4 regions of the Candidatus Clostridium radicumherbarum genome follow, and region 4 is predicted to be linked to each of the others. Evidence: riboswitches for the same ligand, from Rfam matches in the RefSeq annotation. Region 4 holds a riboswitch; each other region holds the start of a gene.
What was found. A riboswitch is a leader RNA that binds a small molecule or an ion and turns the genes downstream of it on or off. The one in region 4 is predicted to bind cyclic di-GMP.
Positions count from the first base shown of each region.

Region 1: linked by a shared signal. The riboswitch ahead of ACJDUH_RS00310 (peptidoglycan-binding protein) and the one ahead of ACJDUH_RS18335 (Ig-like domain-containing protein) in region 4 are both predicted to bind cyclic di-GMP.
Region 2: linked by a shared signal. The riboswitch ahead of ACJDUH_RS13270 (tetratricopeptide repeat protein) and the one ahead of ACJDUH_RS18335 (Ig-like domain-containing protein) in region 4 are both predicted to bind cyclic di-GMP.
Region 3: linked by a shared signal. The riboswitch ahead of ACJDUH_RS12915 (OmpL47-type beta-barrel domain-containing protein) and the one ahead of ACJDUH_RS18335 (Ig-like domain-containing protein) in region 4 are both predicted to bind cyclic di-GMP.

Region 1 is NZ_JBJHZY010000001.1:38,540-44,441, forward strand. Features, by position in the region: gene ACJDUH_RS00295 (tetratricopeptide repeat protein) at 1-236, shown strand, start outside; gene ACJDUH_RS00300 (DeoR/GlpR family DNA-binding transcription regulator) at 470-1,246, shown strand; gene pfkB (1-phosphofructokinase) at 1,240-2,169, shown strand; cyclic di-GMP riboswitch class I at 2,356-2,440, shown strand; gene ACJDUH_RS00310 (peptidoglycan-binding protein) at 2,510-5,902, shown strand, end outside.
Region 2 is NZ_JBJHZY010000002.1:737,840-743,741, forward strand. Features, by position in the region: gene ACJDUH_RS13245 (PadR family transcriptional regulator) at 30-383, shown strand; gene ACJDUH_RS13250 (permease prefix domain 1-containing protein) at 370-1,341, shown strand; gene ACJDUH_RS13255 (DUF1659 domain-containing protein) at 1,543-1,767, shown strand; gene ACJDUH_RS13260 (DUF2922 domain-containing protein) at 1,813-2,034, shown strand; gene ACJDUH_RS13265 (DUF3267 domain-containing protein) at 2,119-2,661, opposite strand; gene ACJDUH_RS13270 (tetratricopeptide repeat protein) at 2,682-3,818, opposite strand; cyclic di-GMP riboswitch class I at 4,002-4,084, opposite strand; gene ACJDUH_RS13275 (MBL fold metallo-hydrolase RNA specificity domain-containing protein) at 4,462-5,902, shown strand, end outside.
Region 3 is NZ_JBJHZY010000002.1:661,132-667,033, forward strand. Features, by position in the region: gene ACJDUH_RS12905 (MFS transporter) at 1-341, opposite strand, end outside; gene ACJDUH_RS12910 (MFS transporter) at 540-3,035, opposite strand; cyclic di-GMP riboswitch class I at 3,332-3,426, shown strand; gene ACJDUH_RS12915 (OmpL47-type beta-barrel domain-containing protein) at 3,509-5,902, shown strand, end outside.
Region 4 is NZ_JBJHZY010000005.1:150,743-156,644, reverse strand. Features, by position in the region: gene ACJDUH_RS18345 (lipase family alpha/beta hydrolase) at 1-203, shown strand, start outside; gene ACJDUH_RS18340 (leucine-rich repeat protein) at 423-3,458, shown strand; cyclic di-GMP riboswitch class II at 3,952-4,035, shown strand; gene ACJDUH_RS18335 (Ig-like domain-containing protein) at 4,066-5,902, shown strand, end outside.

The DNA of each region.
Region 1 (5,902 bases), on a different contig from region 4:
CTCATTATGATGATGCCCTTGTTTGGTATGATAAGGCTTTATCAGTAGAAAACAATTATATTTGGAGTTATTATGGTAAAGCTAGTATATATGGAAGAAAAGGTGATGTTCCAAACACCATTAAAAACTTACAAACAGCAATAAACATTGACAGCAGCGTAAAGGAACTTGCAAAAGAGGAACCTGACTTTAATAATGTTAGAAATAGTAAAGAATTTCAGCAGCTCCTTAAGTAGAATTAAGCAAATATAAGCATAAATAAATGCTTATATTTGTTTTTTTTATAGTCAGCATAGCAGAATTCCGCGCAGCTTCTTTATTTTGAATATTGCACTGTAGCCTTTTAAAGGGTAATTTTACTTTGCAGACTAATACCTTGACATACATGAATTTATACATTATAATTTTAACAAATAATCATAAATAATCACACATGAGCATAAATAATTAATGAAAAGAGCTGTTGTGCATGTTTTCTGAAGAAAGACAAATTAAAATATCAGAGCTGTTAAAAGAAAAAAGCAGTATTAAGGTAAATGAATTATCAAATGTTTTTAAGGTATCTGAATCAACAATTAGAAGAGATCTGCAGGAAATGGAAGCGAAAGGATTCTTGGCGAGAACTCATGGTGGAGCAGTAAGTAAGGAAAAAGCTATTTTTGAGCCTAGCTTTAAAGAAAAAGAAGATAAAAGGTATATTGAAAAATTATATATTGGTAAAATAGCTGCAGCCATGATTGAGGATGGAGATACAATAATACTGGATTCAGGAACTACAACACTGCAGCTGGCAAAGTGTATTAAAGCTAAGAATATTACTGTAATAACAAATTCCATAGATATTGCCTCAGAGCTTTCTAATAGAAACGATATAGAGATTATTGTAACTGGGGGAGCCTTTAGAATAACTACAAGAGCTTTAGTTGGACCAATTTCAGAAGGGGTATTAAAGAATTTTAAAGTGGATAAGGCCTTTATTGGGGCAAATGGCATATCTATTAAAGAAGGTATTACTACTCCTAATCTTCTGGAAGCTCATATGAAAAGGGAAATGATGAAGGCAGCCGGCAAGGTTATATTAGCCGCTGACAGCTCCAAGTTTAATCAAGTAAGCTTTGCAGTAATAGGTCCAGTTACGGCCGTCGATTTAATAATTACAAATTCTGATTTAAATGAAAATGTTGTTAAGGAATATAAAGACATAGGAGTTGAAATTATTAAGAAAGGGAATGAAGAATTATGGTAATTACAGTTACTCTTAATCCTGCATTAGATAAGACTTTAACCATTGACAATTTTAATTTAGGCATAGTAAATAGAGCAGGAAGCATCAGATATGATATTGGGGGCAAAGGTATTAATGTTTCTAAGGTATTGAAAAATTTTAATATTGATTCGGTCTGCACAGGCTTTTTAGGCGGGGTTTGGGAGAATTATTTTCAGGATGAACTTAAGAAACGAAAAATTGACACAAGCTTTGTTCATATAGAAGGAAGTACAAGGACAAACACAAAGGTAGTGGATTCAATAAACAAGGTTTATACTGATATAAATGAGGCAGGCCCAGAAATAACTAATGAAGAATTAAACTGTTTTTTAGAAAAATTTGAAGCACTTTGTAGTAAAGGTGACATTGTGGTGCTTTCTGGGGGAGTAAGCGCTTCCATTCCTATAGACATTTATGGAAAACTAATAAAGCTTGCAAAAAAGAAGGGCGCTGTTACAGTACTTGATGCAGATGGAGAGCTTTTAAAGCATGGATTAAAGGAGAAACCTGATTTAATAAAACCAAATATCCATGAACTTCAAAAGTTAATGGACTTTCAAAAGGAAGATGAGGAAACAGTAATTAATGCAGCAAAGCAGCTTATTGAAACCGGGGTGAAAAAGGTGTTGGTATCCTTAGGGGAAAAAGGAGCCATTTATGTTACTAAAGCTGGTATAAATTCCTGTGAAGGCTTAAAGGTAAATGTAAAAAGCACTGTTGGAGCAGGAGATTCCATGGTAGCTGCCCTTGTTTACAGCTTAATAAACAGCTTAAGTGATGAAGAAACACTTGCCTTTGCCAATGCCTGCGGAGCGGCATCTGTTGAAACGGAAGGGACAGAGGCTTGTTCATTAGAGGAAGTAAATAAATTAGTACAAAAGGTTAAGATTAGGCATATATAGATTAATAATTGTATATTTAAGTAATATTTATAAGGACTTGTGAACTATTTTTTAGTGTAGTTTCACAAGTCCTTTTATTATAAGAAATGGAATTAAATAAAAAGTATTTATATTTTTACTAATTTATGTTAACATATAGTTAATGCTCTAAAAGTTGACAATTTATTCAATAATTTAACAAATTAACATAGAAAATGGCAAATTTATCGAAAGATAAAGACGCAAAGCTGCGGGTCTAAAGGAGAAATCCTATGACAGCCGGGCTGCCTAAATGGAACCTATTTTTCATTTCTAATATCACGTCTTTGCCTTTGTCTATGGAATTAATCAGGGGGTTATCATGAAAAAACAAAATCGAATAAGAGGTTTAAGTATCTTGCTTACTTTCTTATTCTTTCTCAATTCAAGCAGCACTGTATTTGCAGCTGCTGCAAACACCATAGCAAGCATTCCTGTAAAGGGTGAATACTATGGAAAGGACATAAATCAAAATACAGATAAGGTTAATGTATTGCCGCAGGACACTTCTAAAGCGGTGAAAGCTCTTAGAAAACCACAGGTAAACAAAGCACAAATAAAATCGAATTACAGTAAAGACAAGGAAAAGTTAGAAAAGAGAACAGAGAATAGTAAAACCTATAAGCTTGATGCAAACCATGACGTAACAGAGGTATATCTTGATAAAATACATTACAAAGATAAAAATGGGAACCTTCAAGATATAGATAATACTCTTGTAGGAAAAGGAAAAAGTAGTACAGAATACTATGAAAATAAAGCTAATGACTTTACGACTACCCTTCCTGCCTTAATGGATAAGGATAATGGGGTAACCATGAGCAAGGACGGATATTCCCTAACCCTATACCCTTATGAGGGCGACTTTAGTAAAAGTGCAGTAAATGAAAACGCTATACTTTTTAATGATGTATTTGAAGGTATAGACTATCAATATACAGTACAGAACACGAGTTTAAAGGAAGATATAATACTAAATCACTATGTGGATAAAAATGAATTTAAATATTATATATCAGCAAAAGGTTTGACATTAAAAGAAGAGTCAAATACAATAGCGGCTTATGCAAAGGATAATGACAAGCCTCTATTCATTATAAATGCACCTATAATGACAGATGCCGCAGGAAAAGTTAATACTGATCTTCAAATTCATCTAGATAAGAAGCTCTTCGGTAAAGACATTATTACTGTAACAGCAAATAAGGAATGGCTTCAAGATAAGGAAAGAGCTTATCCAGTAAAAGTGGATCCAGATATTGAAGCAATAACTAACATACAATCAACTCACGTTGAGGAATCCAACCCTAGTGAAAGATATTTTGGGAATGGCTTCTTATATGTAGGTAATGAAACTGGGGAATTGTCTAAAGTACCGGGTGGTTTGGGACATACCCAATCATATTTAAAATTTCCAGTGAATATAACTCAAGACAAGAAAATAGTTTCAGCTACTTTAACTTTATATAGATATACAACTGGAACAGATGCTGCAAGAAATATTCAGCTTTGCAGCTTGGACCAACCAGTGGATTTAGTTGGCATGAGCTGGAGCAATAGACCAATGGAATATACTAAGGTTGATACGCAGTCTGTTTCTGGTAATGCAACAAAAAGCAGTCCTCAACCAGTAGTTTGGAACATAACAAGCTTAGTGCAAAAATGGGCATTAGGTGCTCCAAATAATGGTGTAACTATTAAAACAGAAAATGATAACGATCCACCAGAAACTTTCTCTGGTGGTGTTAGTAATAACTGGTGCCAAGCTGCACCTTATGTTGAAATCACATCTGAATATAACAATCCTGTAGATACGCAGACTCCACTTGATTCTCCAAAAGTAAACCTAAGACCCTTGAGCAGGCATACAAGTGATGGTTTATTAGCTCTAGATGGAGTATTTGCAGACGGTATAGCAAAACCTGGCTCAGCAGTAACCTACAGCTTAGAAGATGAAAGTCAATCTTATACTGGTACTGTTGATGCAGGCTACTCCTATAAGTATCCTAATAGCGACTTGCTTACAGGGACGCCTTACAGCGGCAGCATCTATAAGGATATAGTAAGTAATTGGCAGGCTTCAAATATTTTTAAAGGTTATTCCTTCAACACTTTATATAGCATTAAGGCTGTTGCAGAATTAAATGGAGTAAGCGGTGCACCAGGGTACAGCGATAGTTTTCAAATTTATCAGGTACAAGCTAAGGATACAATTCCGTATATAGCTAATTTCTATGGTGTACCTGCAGCTACTATTGAGAAGGATAACAGTGTTAGAGACAGCCTTCTTATAGAAGGAAATACATTGTTTATTAGAAATCCTATGAAAAATCAAGGCAAAGCTTACACCCCTGCACCACTTAGTGATGAAAAAAAGAGGGAAATAGATAGTGCCCTTATGGGCAGAAACAAGCACTGCGTATATGGCTTTGAGCCTATAAACCTTATTACAGGAAACTTCTACTATAATGCAGTAGATGCTTCTGCAAGTGATTATAATGGGGATTTCTCTATTATAAGAACTTATAATGCCAAGGGAGAGCCACACGATGGCTACTTTGGAGTAAAGTGGGATTTTAATTTTAATAAGTCCTTATCTCAGCTAAAAGATGGTACAATCATTTTCAATAAAGGGGATGGAAATGCTAATTACTACAGACCAAATGGTGATGGAAGCTATAATGGTCCTGTTGGTGATAATCTTAAGCTTACCTTAGTACAGGATGAAGCTATGCCTAGCATAGGTTATAAAATATCCGATGGACTAACAACTATGCTATTTAACAAAATAGGGCTATTAGCTTCAGAAGCTGATGTAAAGGGGAATGCAACTAAGCTTACCTATGATGAGAACTATAAACTAACTAGCATAACAACTCCTTCAGGTAAAGTATTTGGTATTGCTCTAGATGGACAGGGAAGAATAAGTACAATTACTCTTCCAGATACAAATACTCTTCATTACAGCTATGATGATAACGGAAACTTAATTTCCTTTGTAGATGCCAAAGGCGGGGAAACAAAATATTTTTATGATGAAAAATCCAGGATGACTTATTTTACTGATCCTAAGGGAAATAAGGTAACCTCCAATGTTTATGACAGCGAGGACAGGGTAGTCAATCAAACAGATGCGGAAGGAAAGACAATTACAATAAATTACTATGATGGCTATAACGAAGCTCTTGATGCCAACGGGAACAAAACACAATATTATTATGACTCAAGTTATAGAATAACAAAGGTCGTAAATCCTGATGGCACTGTAGAGCTTACAACCTACGATGATAATAATAACGTAAAGACTAAAACTGATGCCTTAAAACATACTACTACCTTTGAATATGACAGCAGAGGCAACAAAACAAAGGAAATACGCTTCGATGGAAAGGTCCAGTCCTACCAGTATGATGTAATGGATAATATGACCTCAATAACTGACTATTCAGGAAATACTTCTACTATGACCTATGACACAAAAGGAAATCTTTTAAAGCTACAAAAACCGGAAAATAATAGCTATAGCTTTAATTATAATGATAATAATCAAGTTTCAACCATGGTGAATCCTGAAGGAAAGGTAACAAGCTATTATTATAATGGTGCAGACCTATCTAAAATTGTGGATGCAAAGGGAAATGCCTATAAGTACTATTACAATCCAATGGGAAAGGTTATAAGCATTGAGGACCCATTAGGTAAAATAACTAGAATG
Region 2 (5,902 bases), on a different contig from region 4:
ACGACAGACGTAGTAGTCATTTAAAAGGAGTGACAGACTTGATTAGTAGCGATGTAATACGAGGATACAATGACACAATTATATTATACCTTCTTTTAGAAGGTGATTCTTACGGCTATGAGATTTCAAAGAGTATACGTTCAATTACAAATGAACTGTATGTTATGAAGGAAACTACACTTTATTCAGCCTTTAATCGTCTGGAGAAGAACGGATATATTGAGTCTTACTACAGTGATGAAACTTTCGGAAAAAGGCGAACCTACTTTAAAATTACCCAAAGCGGCATAGATTACTATAAGGAAAAATGCGAAGAGTGGAAAATAACTAAAGATGTTATAAATAAATTTATAAAGGAGTTTGATAACAATGGAGACCATTAAAAGTTATTTGGAAAACATGTTTAAGGCATTACCTAAAACAGAAGAAATTCTGCGCTTAAAAAATGAGCTTTTGAATAATATGGAAGAAAAATACCATGAGCTAAAGGATGAAGGAAAAACCGAAAACGAAGCAATTGGAATTGTTATTTCAGAGTTTGGAAATATTGATGAATTATTAAATGAAATGGGAATAAACATCACAAAGGCTGAAGAAACACTTACAACCATTGGCATAGAAGAAGCCCGTGAGTTTATATTTTTAAAGCAAAAAACCTCAAACCTTATTGGCATAGGAGTTTCATTAATATTGATTGGAGTGTCACTTCTAGTATTCTTGTCACAATTAGTGGAAAATAAGCTAATATTTCAAGCTCTGCCAAGGGATGTCCAAAACACTCCTTCTGTAATTTTACTGTTTCTATTTATTGTTCCAGCAGTAGGTATGTTTATTTATTCAGGAACTAAACTAGAAAAATTTAAGTATATAGATGAAGGACAGTTTGGAATTGACTTAACTACTAAATCTATATTATCTAACGAGTATTCAGTAATTTCACCCAAAAAAACTATTGGAATAATTACAGGTGTTTGCCTCTGCATCCTATCTCCAGTTGTTGTAATCATAGCTTCCCTATTTGGCAGTAATGCCTCAACTTATGGTGCAAGCCTGCTTTTAATAATGGTAGCAGCTGCTGTATTTATCTTCATTAGAGTTGGAAGTCTATCTGATGCCTATAAAAAGCTTCTAAAAAAAGATGAATTTAGTCCTATTCGTAAACAGGAAAATAAGGTTATCGGCGCTGTAGCTGCACTAGTATGGCCTCTAGCTACCTGTGCATTTTTGGTGGCAGGTCTTGTGTTTAATCTTTGGTATATATGCTGGATTATCTTCCCTGTTACTGGCATATTATTTGGAGCCTTCAGCGCATTTTACAGCACATTAAAAACTAAGGAATAGCAGGCATTTAAGGAATATGGAACAAAATTGCAGTCGTAAAATTATATACTAATAAGAAAAATAGCTAGAATATATAAAATATGTTACATGAGCTGATGGTTTACATTAGCTCATGTTTTTTTGATTAAAAATTTTGATAATAAAATCTTTTAGTGCATATTTATGTGTGTCAAGAGAAAAGAAAAAAGGAGGTGAAGCTTTATGGCTCTTCAAAACACATTAGCACAATCTGCCGTTACTATAAGATATAAGAACGGCATAGATTCAACAGGAAAGGACATCATTAAAACTAAGAAATTCTCTAATGTGAAGGTAACTGCAACTGATCAAAATGTTTATGACACTGCAGCTGCTCTTGCAGGTCTTATGGAATATGAGCTAAATGACATTTTAAGAAGCAATGATTGCTTTCTTATTAATGGCTAGTTCCATAAAACCATCACCTTAATTTAATGAAAGGGGGAAAATGATATGGCTGAAAAAACTTTAGTTATGACATTCTTAAATAGCTCAGGTTCAAAAGCAAGCATTTCACTTCCTGGTGTAAGAGATAATGTTACACAAGAAGAAATATCTGCTGCTATGGATGTTATAATTACAAAGAATATATTTCAATCTTCAGGTGGAGATTTGATAACCAGACAAGCTGCTCAGATAACTGAGAAGAATGTTACCACACTGGAAGTTAGATAAGAAAAAGGGGTACGCTGTACCCCTTTTAGTTTTGTGCCTAAAATGTTTATTGAGAACCTAATGGTATCACCTGCTCAAATGCTGTTAGGCCATTATACGGATAATTAAGCTAGGTACGAAAGTTGCTACCGCTATTCCGTAAAGCAAATCCAGCCAAACAACTGATCCCATGGCGCCAATATAGATTAAAAATACAATAGGTGCACCTAAAATCTTTGAAAGTAAGGGAGTCTCCTTATCTTTAACTGTATTCCAAAGACTTTGTGCATCTCCTGTGCTTGGAAAGGAATGCATTGCTATTGAAACCCCAAGCCAAATTAGAAAAAAGTCTAAAATATTGGTACCTGTAAATTTATCACCAAAATATAATATTGGTATTGCTGCTGGAAGCGCAATTAATGCTCCCAAAATAGTATTTATAAGGAATGGTCCAATTCCTATCAAGATTTGCTGAAATGAACTTTTAGGCCTTTCATGTATCACATATCCTGCAGGATTACCTACCCTTATATAGCAAACATCAAGAACAGCAACCCTACATATTCTGCAGAATAATTGGTGAGCAATTTCATGAACTATAACCCCAGGAAAAGTTAAAATTGTTATTATAAATCCAGGTATAAGCATTTTTTCATTCTCCTTTTATCCTAAATTTGCTTTTGCCATTGCAAAGTGCCATCAAAAATTGATTTCAGCAGGTTATCAGTATATTTATCTGTATTATTCGAATTCTGATAAATTTTGTAGTATTTATCTCTTTCACTAATTAAATTATTATAATGATAAGCTAATGCAAGATTTGCAGTTACAGTTGCATCCTGACTATCTAAATTATATGCTGTTTTAGCATATTCAAGGCCTTTAGCATTATTTCTTCGTTTCAGCTCGATCTTAGATAGTGTTATAAGAGCACCTACATCTTCAGTATTATGCTTAAGAACCTTATTACAATACTCTACACCTTCATCGTACTTACCTAGTTCCCTATAAGTAGCAGCCTGAAGAAGATATCCTGCATAAAAATCAGGATAATTACTAATTACTCTAGACAAAACTTGACTTGCTTCATTAAAATTTTTCATATCAAAATATAAATTTGCAAGGTAATAAGCACCATATACCTCTTTAGGATTTTTATCCACAATCGGCTTAACTATATTCACAATATCCTCAGTCTTAGAATTCTGCAGGTTTTTTATTTTATCATATAATTCACTGCTTGGATTATAATATGTATCAAGCTTACTGGTTGTTGTATTAACTTCATCAACTAATTCTTTTTTCATTTTTTTATTAGATGGCGATTCACCTGTAATCTGATCAAATACCTTGTATGCTTCCTCTATTCTTTCATCTTCATAATATGATACATATAACCTTACTAATGCCTTATCGGATTCTGGATGCTCCTTTAATGCATTTTCATAATGATAAATTGCTGTAGCATATTTTGCAGCTTTTTCGGCTTGAAGTCCTCTTTCATACTCAACTCCTGAGCTAATACTTTTTGGAAACTTCCATAGAGAAAAAAGTATAACTAAAATGATAAATAAAGAAACCAACTTTATTTGTTTAGGAATAGGTCTTCTAGAAAGCTTGTCCCTACATTCCTTACATAGTTTTAGGTTATACCCCTCCTCAATATCCAAATTCCCACAGTTCTTGCATCCCCAAAAATTATCCGTAGGGTCCTCATTAATTCCATCAGAAGACTCTTCCGATGCCTTCTGCTCTTCTACTGAAGCCCTAGTATCATCATTCCCGTGTTCGTTCTCCACACTCATTTAAATAACATCTCCTTTTCTAAATCATATGTGCAAATAAGATGGTTTAAACCTAAAAAGTATAAAACTTGCCCAATAACTAAATTGTAAATCACACCATATAGAAAATAATGTGTTTGATTAGATGTTGAACCCATAAATGAGCATAGATAAGGATAATCACGACATGAAAAAAAATCCTACTTAGGAAGCCCGGCTGTCATAGAATATTCCTTAGACCCGCAGCTTTGCGTCTTTACCTTTCGATAAATTTGCTATTATCTATGGACTTTATGTAAAATTAATGAATTTTTTGTAATATTTTAGGCTTATATTTAACATATTACCATATATATCTTGTAAAATAAATACTATTTAGAGAGGTTAAGTATTAGAAAAACTATTATTTCTTCTCACTATTTTGATACATAACAAAAATTAATAATTGTTAACATTTAAACTTTATTAACTATTGAAAAAATTCTCATAAAATAATATACTAATATAAACCTAATTCAATTAAAAATTTATACAATCCAACAGGGGGCAAACAATTAATAATTGTTTTGGCATAAATCCTAAATGGACTTTTAGGGTAATCTAGTTCATAACAATGGACGTGTTAAGTTTACCCCACCAGAATAAGAAATACGGGAGGGATATTATGAATTTAGAATTTTATGGTGCAGCTGGCTGTGTTACAGGTTCTTGTCACATTTTAAATGTAAACGATAAGAAAATACTTTTAGACTGCGGCATGTATCAAGGTAAAGATGAGAAGGAAAGAGGAGGAAACGAATTCTTTAACTTCAATCCTAAAGATATAGATTATGTTATCTTGTCTCATGCTCATATTGACCACAGCGGCAGAATTCCACTTTTATATAAGCAGGGCTTTAAAGGCCAGGTTTTATGCACTGAGGTTACAAAGGATCTTTGTAGTGTTATGCTTCCTGATTCAGGACACATTCAAGAAATGGAAATCGAATGGAAAAACAGGAAAAGGATGAGGCAAGGTCTAAAGCCTCTTGAGCCTCTATATACTGCTAAATTAGCTGAACTGTCCATGTATTTATTCTATGGTCATTCTTATGATGAATGGGTAGAGGTGTTTGAGGGTTTTAAAATTAGATTCAGAGATGCAGGTCATTTGCTAGGATCTGCAATGGTTGAACTTAGAATTAAAGAAGCTAATAAGGATGAAATAAAGTTAGTTTACAGTGGTGATATTGGAAATAAGAATATTCCTATAATAAAGGATCCTACCTTAATAGAAGAAGCAGATTACGTTATAATGGAAACAACTTATGGAGATAGGCTTCATGATAATATTAATTCTGAGTTCGAGCAGCTTGTACAAATAATTAATGATACCTTTAAAAGAGGCGGAAACGTTATTATACCTTCCTTTGCAGTTGGGAGAGCTCAAGAAGTCATTTATGCATTAAATAGATACATTGAGAGAAAGCTTTTAAAGGATTTAACAGTATATGTGGATAGTCCTTTGGCATCTGAGTCTACAAAAATCTTTAAAAAATACAGTGACTACTATGATGATGAGGCTATTAAAATTGTTAGAGAAGGCATTGATCCTTTGGACTTTGATGGACTAACCTTTACAAAATCTCCAGATGAATCAGCAGCTATTAATAAAATTCAAAGTGGTGCTATAGTTATTTCTGCAAGCGGCATGTGCGAAGCTGGTAGAATAAAACACCACTTGAAACATAATTTGTGGAGAAAAGAATGTTCTATAGTATTCGTAGGGTATCAAGCTGTTGGAACCCTTGGCAGGACGATACTTGATGGCGCTAAAACAGTAAAATTATTTGGTGAAGAAGTTGCTGTTAATGCACAAATTCATGTACTGCATGGCTTATCCGGTCACGCTGATAGAAATGGACTTTTAGAGTGGGCACAAGGCTTTAAGAATAAGCCTAAGGAGATACTACTTGTTCATGGTGACAGAGAAGCACAGGTAAGTTTTATGGAGTTATTGAAATCAAAGGGTATTAAAACAAGAATTATGCAGCTTGGTGATAAATATTATCTTGAGGAAGGTCTTGTTAAGAACAAAGAGATTATTGCCTCTCCTACAAGTATTA
Region 3 (5,902 bases), on a different contig from region 4:
GTAGCTATAGCAGATATTATAAATGTCAATGACCATATATAATTGAGTCCAAAACTATCTATGAACTTTCCGGCTAGGGATGTGCCAAGGGCACCTCCAATACTCCAGCTTAACCCTCCAACTGCGTTAAAGCTTGCTCTATAGTTACTTGGGCTATTATTTGATATATAAACTCCAAAACTAGTAGTTACTAATATTTCACCAATTGTCCAAATTACAGTGGATAATATAAATAAAGCGAAATTATGTATAATTCCTATCATACCAAATCCAACAGCATAAAGTATTCCCGCAATAATTATCTTTGTAAGAGCATGAAACTTGTGAGTTAAACTAGTTATTGTTAAATATAAATACTTTTAGGAAGCCCCCTATAAGTTTTAAAAATTTTGAGCATGGATATTCCCCCTCTTCACATGGTAATTTTATCATATTAATAAAGTAGAATAAATAAAAAAGTCCAAGTTCCCTTATAGGAAACTTGGATATTTAATTAAATTATCTCAGATTAAGTTATATCGCTTATTAAGAGGTGGCTGCTAGTTTTCATGGTATTCCTTTTTTCTATAAAAAGTCAAAATCATCATTCCCATTAACGCAGAAATACCAGTTGCAAGATAAACCTGCTTGAAGCCTTCATTTAAAGTGCTTTGAAACTCTGATTGGATTTCAGGCGAAAGTTTATCTATCTGTGAAAGGTAAGCATTATTTGCCTCTCTAAAAGTTTTTGGTACAGCGCCACTAAGTGCTGTCATTTTACTTAAAGTATCATTCATATCAGCTTTAGCTGCTTCTACTCCGGAAATTGCAGTTAACATTCCTTCACGCTTAGCTTTAGTTTCATTAATCTTGGCAAGCATTTCACTGCGCTGTTTTTTAAGCTTAGCAACCTGCAAACTTAATGTTTTCTTTGCATTTGTAAGTTCATCTATCTTAGACTTAAGATCTTGAGGGGTTTTAACATCCTTCAGCTGATTAAGTGTACTTTCAGGGATCTTTGCCTTTACCTCCTGTGGAATCATATCTATTATGGACTGAGTTTCCATGCCAGTTGGCATTGTTCCTGAGCTCTGGGTTCCAGCTGGATTACCTTGAGGAGCAGTTCCCTGAGGCATAGCTCCACCTGTTGAAGTATTTGTTCCCTGTCCCATAGATTGATTCATCATTTTTATCATCTGATCATAAAGGCTGTTAAGCTCAGTAATTCCCTTTTCCTGTGAAGATATAGCATTATTCATCTGTGCTATTCCTGTATCCATACCTACTAAAGCCTTATTCATTCCAATTATGCCATTAGTTACTCCATCAACACCTTCCTTAAGGTCTGCAATGCTTTTATCCATAGTAGGTATACCTGATTGAATACCATCTATACCCTTTTGAACACCATTTTGAATTTTGGCTATTACATCAGGAGTCGTATTACTGAACATTGTTGATGAAAGAGTTTTGATTCTTTCGGTAATATTTGTTACATCAGCAGTTTTCATAAGCTCAATTAAGTCAGTAGGCAATTTAGAGCTGCCATCACCCTTCATATTGACTTCTATTTTTGTCATTGAAGAAAGGTCTGGAAATTGCAAGTCTGCCATCTTATCCTTCATGTTCGGATCCGATTTTAGCTTAGTTAGCTTTTCATTAAGCTCCTGAGCATATGGCAATTGTTGTACAGTAATCTCTTTTGGCAAAAGTGCTAATTCTCTAGCCTGTACAGCACCTCCTGCATGAGCAATAAAACCTACCATAATTGCAGGTGCTATAGTTGTTCCAATAGACCTAATCAGGGATAGAGCAGCCAGTGCTGAATTTGATTCTTCTTTTTTTGTATTCTCAAGCATCATGTAATTTAAAGGGGCACCCATAGTAAAGCCCATTCCAAGTCCTATTAAAATAAGGCTTATTATTACAGTTGCAAATCTCGGATATTTAGTTGTTACAAGTATCAAAAATGCTGATCCAGCCATTGAAATGGTAAAGCCCAGCATCAATATACTTTTAGCTCCAAATTTATCAACAAGCTTGCCAGAGAATGGAGCCCCAACACCTGCAAACAATCCAAGTATTATAACAAAATATCCACCGCTGCCTGCAGATATTCTCACAGCATTTTCCGAAAATTGAGGTATGAATATTACCCCCATTAAAATGATTCCTGTAATGAAGCTAATTACTAAGGTTACAACTATACGTAAATTTGTAAAATAACTTAGATTCATCACTGGATCCTGAGCTCTCTTCTCTGCCAGGACAAAAAAAGGAAGCAGTATTACAAATATAATTATAAATGGATAAACGGATGTACTTTTAATACTCTCACTAAAATTAAAGAAATCAATATTCTTAAGTCCATATAGCAGTGATAATATCATAGAAACAAGAAATAGAATTCCTAAGGTATCTATCTTGCTTATGTTCTCAGTCTTATTATTCTGAAGTGTAATTAATCCGGCGATAATGATGAATATTGTTATTGGCACATTTATATAGAAAATAAACTGCCAATTATTTTTACCAAATATATCTAGTATTGCACTGCCTGCAGAAGAACCGAAAATATTTGCAATTCCGTATACTCCACCAACAAGCCCTAATGCCATTCCACGCTTTTCAGGCGGAAATGTAGTGCCAAATTCTGCAGTGGCTATGGGAACTATTCCACCTCCACCAATGGCCTGCACAACTCGTGCAGCAAGAAGTATTGTAAAGCTTCCGAAATTTTGTGAAAGACCGCAAAATAAGGAACCCGTTCCAAAAAGAAATATTGCTGTAAGATAGACATATTTTCTTCCAAATTTATCAGCTAGTTTACCCATAATTGGTATGCTTGCTGCATATGCAAGGGTATAAATTGTTATCATCCAGATGCCTGTTTTTTCATCAACCAGCAGGTTATTCTGAATAATTGTCCTTGCTGGAGTTACTATACCTGTGTCAATTGCCCCCATGAATAGCCCTAAAAGATAAACTGAAGCTATAAGCCATAAGCTGCGGTTAATGTTAGTCTTGCTGCTTTTTATTTGTGTTTTTGTTGACATACTTCCTTTCCTCCTAAATCTTAATACAATCCGTCATTTCATCAAAGGTTAGATAGTATACCAAACCTCCCTATTATTGATAATCTCAGGCATGCAACCATTTTTATAGTTGTATGAACCCTGTTCACGAACTATGTTCATATTATAAATTTAATAAGGAAATTAGTCAATAATATTATTGGATAAAATTGAATTTTTTGAAAATATTTATTTGTTTACTTTTACTAAATATATTAAACTTTCCATATAGATGTGTAATTAGTTAACCACTAAGCTGCATATCTAAATATATTATAAAGTGAAAAAGGCAAACCATGGGAAACCATGAGACGCAAAGCCAAGGGCCTGAACCACGAATATATTTTTACGTGGATGGCAGCCGGTTGCCACAAGAACATAGTTTTTTTAACTTGTGGATCTTGTTTACGATTCATATCTTTTTCCTTTTTCACAGTGAAAGGTAGGAAAATATCATGAAAAAGCGTTTCTTTAGCAGTGTTCTATTTTTTGTATCACTGCTGCTGGCATTGCAGCTTGCATTTCCATCGGTATATGCTTCGGCATTAACTACTGATAATACGGTGCTGCCGCCCAGTAATCTCTCCATTCAGCTCACAACACCAAGTGATGTAAAACTTACATGGAGTTCTGTTTATCAAGCCACTGGTTATAATGTTTATGGAATTCTTGACGGTCAGCTCAAATTACTTGGTACTACAACATCAACATCTTATACCTTTAGTAACCTTCCAGAAGGCTCCTTTAGCTATGTTGTTTCAACATTAAGTGCTGTTGGAGAATCTGGTCCCTGTGCTCCTGTTTCAGCTAATATTACTTATCCTACTATGGCAGCACCAACTAATTTAACTTACAAAATACAAAATGGTAATGATGTTGTTTTAAGTTGGACAACCTCTCAATATGCTCAGACTTATAATGTATATCAAATTACAGCAGATGGTCAGCAAACCTTAGTTGCATCAACAAAAACCTCCTCATATACCCTGACAAATACAGCTGAAGGAAACTACACCTATGCAGTTTCTTCTGTAAATTCACTTTATGGTGAATCTTCACTTTCAGGAAATATACAGGTTCAAGTGACTTTCCCAATTATGACAGCTCCAAATAATTTTAACTACTCTATATCTAATGGTAATGACATAACATTAAAATGGAATGCTGTCAGTTATGCTGCAACCTACAAAATATATCAAATTGTGGATGGCCAAAAGGTTCTTAAAAGTACAGCTACAGGAACAAGTATATCCTACACTAATATGCCTGCTGGTGATTATGTGTATGAGATTCACTCCTTTAGTGATCGTTTTGGTGAATCACAAGATGGAAGTCTAGCTTCCTTCACTTTAGTTCTCCCAATAATGCAGACACCTGGTAATTTAACATATACCATGGCTAATGGGAATGATATCACCTTAAAATGGGGAACTGTTCCTTATGCAACTGCATACAAAGTATACCAGATTGCAAATGGCCAAGAAACCTTAATAAGTACATTGACTGGTACAACAGTCACTTACACCAATAAGCCTGCTGGTGATTATGTTTACGAAGTTCGCTCATATAGTGATCGTTTTGGTGAATCACAAGATGGAAGTCAAACCTCCTTTACTTTGATTCTACCAACAATGCAGGCACCGGGTAATTTAACATATAGTATTACAAATGGAAATGATATTACCTTAAGCTTTGGAACTGTTCCTTATGTAACTAACTACAAAGTATACCAGATTGTTAATGGTCAGAAAGTCTTAAAAAGCACCTTAACTGGTACAACTATCACATATACTAATATGACTGGTGGAGATTATAATTTTGAAATTCACTCCTATTCCACCCGCTTTGGAGAATCCATAGATGGCAGCAGTATAGCCTTCACTTTAGTAACTCCAGTTATGCAGCCGCCTGCTAATGTAATGCAAACTATTAAAAATGCAACTGATTTTACATTAAGCTGGGATGTATCCACCTATGCAGCAAGCTATAAAATTTATCAGATAATTAATGGAGTGCCAATTTTAAAAAGTACTGTAACTGGAACAACCGTTTCATTTACAAATATGCTGCCTGGTCAATATGATTATGAAATTCACTCATATTCTGCCCGCTTTGGAGAGTCAGTAGATAGCAGCAATGTCACTGTTAACTTAAATGGGCAAGTATTACAGGCACCTACTAATCTAACTTATAGCATTTTAAACGGAAACGACATAAATTTAAAATGGACTGCTGCCCCCTATGCCACAAGTTATAAAATTTATCAAGTTATTAATGGACAAGCAGTTTTAAAGCAAACAGTGACTACTACTTCAGTAACCTTCACTAATATGCCTGAAGGTGATTATGACTATATTGTTGATTCTGTATCTACACTTTTAGGAGAATCTCCTATTGGAGCAGAAACTACTTTTTCATTAGTGCTTCCAACAATGACTGCACCAAGCAATTTTGCATATAAGCTTCAAAATGTTAATGATGTTGTATTAACATGGTCACCTGTAACATACGCTGGTAGTTATAAAATCTATGAGTTAATTGATAATCAATTAGTTCTTAAGACTACGGTAACATCTACAACAGCTACCTTAACTAACGTGGCTGAAGGTAATCATACTTATGTTGTTACTTCAGTAAGCAGCAGATTTGGTGAATCAGCAGATGGAAGCCAAGTATCACTTTCTGTTTTCTTCCCAATAATGCAGGCACCAGCTAACTTAACCTATACTATTGCAAATGGTAATGATATTACTTTAAAGTGGACCGCTTCTACCTATGCAGCATCTTATAACGTGTATCAAATTATTGACGGTCAAAAGATATTGAAGCAAACTGTAACTGGTACTTCT
Region 4 (5,902 bases):
GGTTAATGGAAGGTGAAAATGATGGCTTAGTATCTATTGAATCTGCTAAATGGGGTGAATTTAAAGGGGTATTGAAAAATAAACGAAGGCGAGGAATCTCTCATGGTGATATTATAGACTTAAGAAGAGATGATTATAAAGGGTTTGATGTAATAGAAAAATATGTGGAAATTGTAGAAGCACTTAAGAAAGAGGGTTATTAAGTACTTATTTTTGTAATATTATTAAAAATATCAGCTTATATAATTTGAAAATCTACTTTATGCCCTTTACGGTGAACCATATCATAAGTAGGGGAGATTTTTTGATAAACCTTTGTTTATCAATAGCAAAAAAGAAATTAAAGGAAAAAGTGAGAAATACGATAATAGTAGTAATTTTATCTATTAATAAAAAAATTCTTATTTAATAGGAGAATAGTTATGAATAATAGAAAAATGAAGATGTTATCATTAATGTTAGTTTTAACAATTTTAATTGTAAGCTTTAATTTCATGCCTGTTTTGGCAGCTACCACAGGCACAGATGCAAATGGCTTTACTTGGCAGTCTGATGATGGAGTAACATATTCTATAACAGGTTATAATGGTAGCGATACAAATATTACAATTCCTAGTTCCATAGATGGACATGCTGTTACGAGTATTGGGAATAATGCTTTTAATGGAAATAATGATATTAGATACCAGTCATTAACCAGTGTAACAATTCCAAATACTGTTACAAGTATAGGCGGTTTTGCATTTTATTATTGCTCCTCTCTTGTAAACATATCAATACCGGATAGTGTAACAAGCATAGGAGATAGTGCATTTGCATATTGTACTTCCATTACCAATATAAAACTTCCAGCTAACCTTAGTAGTATAGGGAATTCTACCTTTCAAGACTTAAAAGCATTAACTGGAATTACTATTCCAAATAGTGTTAAAAGTATTGGAAGTTATGCTTTTTTAGAGAACTTTTCTCTTACTAATATAACAATTCCAAATAGTGTAACCTACATTGGAGAAGGCGCCTTTAAGGACTGTAAGAATCTTAAAACTGCTGAAATGCCTGATAGTGTAATAAGTGTAGGAAACTATTTGTTTTATAATGATCAACTTTTATCAAATGTAAGACTACCAAATAATCTTACAAATACCGGAGATTCTATATTTTACAATAACTTCTCTCTTACAGGTGTTACTCTTCCAAGTAGTCTAACGAATATTGGAAACAGTGCATTTGAAAATTGTACAGCTCTTACAAATATAACAATTCCAAAGGGCGTGGTGAGAATTGGATATCGCGCTTTCGAAATGTGTAAAGTCCTCCAAAACGTAACAATTCCAAACACTGTTAAGATCATAGATTTTAATGCTTTTGCTCATAATTATGCATTTACAAATATAGTAATTCCAGATAGTGTTACAAGTATTGGAGATTACGCATTTTATTATTGTACTTCTTTAACTGAAATAACAATTCCGAAAAGCGTTACTAGTATTGGATTTTTAACATTCGACAGCGTTAATTCAAATTTTAAGATAAAGGGGTTTGAAGGTTCTTATGCTCAGGTATATGCAGGTAGTAACTCCATAACATTCGTAGAACTGCCTACAGCAAATTATACTGTATCATTTAACAGTGAAGGTGGAAGTGTTGTAGGAAGTGTACAAGCAGATAATGATACTTTAATAACAGCACCAATAGAACCTACAAAAGCAGGATATACCTTCGCTGGTTGGTATAAAGAGGCTGAATACGTAAATGCTTGGAACTTTGGAACAGATAAAGTAACAGCAGATATTACATTGTTTGCAAAATGGACAGCTGACCAGGTAATAGAACAGCCTACATCAAATTATACTGTAACATTTGACAGTGAAGGTGGAAGTTTTGTAGGAAGTGTACAAGCAGAAAACGATACTTTAATAACAGCGCCAACAGAACCTACAAAAGCAGGATATACCTTTGCTGGTTGGTATAAAGAGGCTGAATACGTAAATGCTTGGAACTTTGGAACAGATAAAGTAACAACAGATATTACATTGTATGCAAAATGGACAGCTGACCAGATAATAGAACAGCCTGCAATAAATTATACTGTAACATTTGACAGTGAAGGTGGAAGTGCTGTAGGAAGTGTACAAGCAGATAATGATACTTTAATAACAGCACCAATAGAACCAACAAAATCAGGATATACCTTCGCTGGCTGGTATAAAGAGGCTGAATGCTTAAATGCATGGAACTTTGGAACTGATAAAGTAACAACAAATGTAACATTGTATGCAAAATGGACAGCTAAGCCAGTAACGGGGGTAAATTTAAATAAAACTACCGTAAACTTAAAAATAGGTGAATCAACAAGCCTTGAAGAAACAGTAAATCCCACAGATGTACTAAATAAAGATGTGACTTGGTCAAGCAGCAATACATCTGTAGCTATAGTTGATAATACAGGAAAAGTATCAGCCATAGGAAAAGGCGCAGCTACAATAACTGTTAAGACTATTGAAGGTGGATACATTGCTAACTGCATTGTTAACGTAGTTGATAGAAATATAGAAGTTTTATCATTAATAGGAAGCAGCAGATATGATACAGCTGTCAAGTTAAGTCAAAGTCAATTTAGTACTACAGATACTATAATAATTGTAAATGGAGGAGCTATGGCAGATGGATTAGGGGCTACACCACTAGCTAAATACAAGAATGCTCCACTGCTACTGACAGAAACAAACTCTCTTACGGATTCAACTATAAATGAGATAAAGAGATTAAAAGCTAAGAAAGCTATTATAGTAGGGGGAACTGGTGTAGTTAGTGATAATGTAAAATTTGAGATTCAAGCTTTAGGATTAACTGTTGAAAGAATCAGTGGAAGTGATAGATATAGTACATCTTTAGAGGTTGCAAAATATATAGACAAGAATTGTTATAATGTAAGCAAAATAGTTATAAGCAATGGCTATGGTGAAGCTGATGCTTTATCCATTGCACCTGCTGCAGGTAGAGATAATATGCCTATAATATTGGTGGAAAAAGACAATATTTCAACAGCTACTTATAGCTGGCTAAGTTCAAAGAATATAGAGAATGCATACATTATAGGTGGCACTGGAGTAGTATCTAATAATGTACTTAATAGTATTGATGTAATTGTTTCCGGAGATATAAGAAATAACAGACTAGGTGGAAAAAATAGATTTGAAACAAACTCATTAGTTATAGATAAGTTTTATGGAAGCGTTATAGATAAGACTTATATAGCAAAGGGATATGAGCTTATAGATGCTTTATCAGCAGGATCAATTGCAGCAATTAATACTTCTCCAGTAGTACTGTCAGACAATGATTTAGATACGAGTCAAAAAGCAGTAATTGGTAAAAGATATGGTAATATTATAATAAGGACTGGTGGAGGGATTTCAAACACCGCTGTAGATTCATTAATACAATGTCTACAATAAAATAATATTTAAGTTTAAACTTGAAAATAAAGTGAATGTAGGAACACGTAAAAGGTATACAAAAATTCAAAAATAAAACGGGGAACCTCATTTATTAGTAGTTATGGAGAGTCTTACTACTAATAGATGAGGTTTTTAAACTATATTTACAATTAGATGTCCGTATTTGAAATATATTGTTGAAATTTATATTATTACAATTATTGAGAATTAATGGAATATTCAGTATAATTGTATTTAAAACAGCTTGACTTATATTATTTGGCTAGTTAGAGCCTCTACTATAGATTAGAAATCAACAAATTAGATAAAGGTTTGCTTTCTTTGTAGAAAATTATTATAAATTTATCTTGAGATTCTAATATTGTATAGCTTAGCAAGCTGAATGTAAATACAAGCTATGATATTACAAAGATGGAGGTGATTTTGCATAATATTAGACTTTTATCTCTAATACTGCTGATAAGAAACTAATGCTCGTGTAGGAAGTTTCTTAAATTAGGGGAGCTGAGAAGTGCGGTCTGTATCTGGACACTTGGGCCTCATGGAGCTAATAGTGTAACCTCCCCTCTTAAAAAACAAAATTATTTTAAGAGGAGAAAATTTTATGAACAAGAAAAAACTTATTTCAATTTTTACAGCCTTGGCAATGACCGCAAGTTTATATACACCTACCTTTGCTGCTAATGATAATCCACCACCACCAAATATTGAACTTGCTGCTTCTGAACAGAGTGGTAATGTTGTTAAGGCTGCTCAAGGAGCAACTGTGAATTTTTCTATCAAAGTGTCAATCCCAAGTGGTTATAATTTATCATCAACAGTAACGGTGAATACAAACTACCACATTACCAAATCAGGTACTCCTACGTCATCTGTACCTTCATCTGCTTTAACATTTAATACTAATACTGATACCACGCAAACTGTGGCTGCCACTGTAACTGTGGACAATGATGTACCTGTTGGAAATGTAGTTATTCCAATTACTGTAATAATTACTAATGCAAATCCCAATAGTGGTAAGGCTCAAATTGTTAATAATATAGTAGATATTTTTACTGTAAATGTCCAAGCAGGAGATACGACAGCGCCAGTAGTAACTATTTCAGCTCCAATAAACAATGGTTACTACAATGCAACAACATTACCAAATTCACCTATATATAGTGTTGATGAAGCAAATAAACACACTGAGGAAATTACTGGATGGGATACTACTGAAGGTACGCATACAGTTACCGTAACATCAACTGATGCCGCAGGTAATATAGGCAGTGCAAGTGCTATATATACAGTTGATAAAACTGCTCCAACAATATCAACTGCTATAGTTGATGGAGGAATTTATAATGCAGACACTCTGAAAGGTATAATTCAGAATGGTGGAGGAAAATACTATACTGTTCAAGATGCTAATCTTGACCCTAGCCAAGTATCTGCATCAGATTTAACTTATACAGAAGGGGATTATACAGCTACAATTACCGCTACAGATAAGGCTGGTAATTCTACAACCAAGAATATTAATTATACAATTGATAATACTGCACCATCTATATCCTTTAATTTTGATGATAATGGATTCTATAATTCTACATTTAAGGGTTTTAATCCATATTTTAATATTAAGGATGCACATCTTGACGAAAATTCTGTGAATGCACCTGCTCTTAATTTAGAAGAAGATAATCACAGTGTCACAGTGAGTGCGTCAGATTTAGCAGGAAACTCAAATAGTGCATCTGCTTCCTATACAGTGGATGATACTGCTCCAACTGTAACTATCAAACTGGACTCTGATAAGTTTTACAATAAAGCAGCCTTAGATACACTGGGAGATTACTACACAGCATATGATATCAATCTACTTAAAGTTGAGGCTTCTTCTTTGGAAAAGAGCACAGATGGTACACATTCAGCCACTGTAACTGCTGTAGACAAAGCAGGTAATATTACTATAAAGGCTAGCAGCTATACTGTAGACAATACTAAACCTGTAATTACATTTAATAAAGAGCTTGTAAATGGAGGGTTCTATAAATCAAGTGCATTAAAAGACATTAAGGATAGCTTCTTTACTGCAACAGATGCTCATTTAGATTTAAGTAGTGTTACTGTAGTGTCTTTAAATTTAACAGAAGGAACACATACGGTATCAGTATCAGCTAAAGACCTGGCAGGAAATGAGGAAACAAAAGATATTACTTACACTATCGATGACACCGCACCTGAAGTCAACTTTAATATTAAAGATGGAAGTTTCTTAACTACAAAGAGTTTAATTGAGCTTCTTGATGGAAAAAGCTATTATACTGCAACAGATAATATTGGAGTTGTAAGTCAAGTAGCAGACCAATTGCAAACTTCAGAGGGAAATTGGACATTAAGTGTAATAGCTAAGGATGCTGCAGGTAATGAAACTAAAAAAACTGTAACTTACA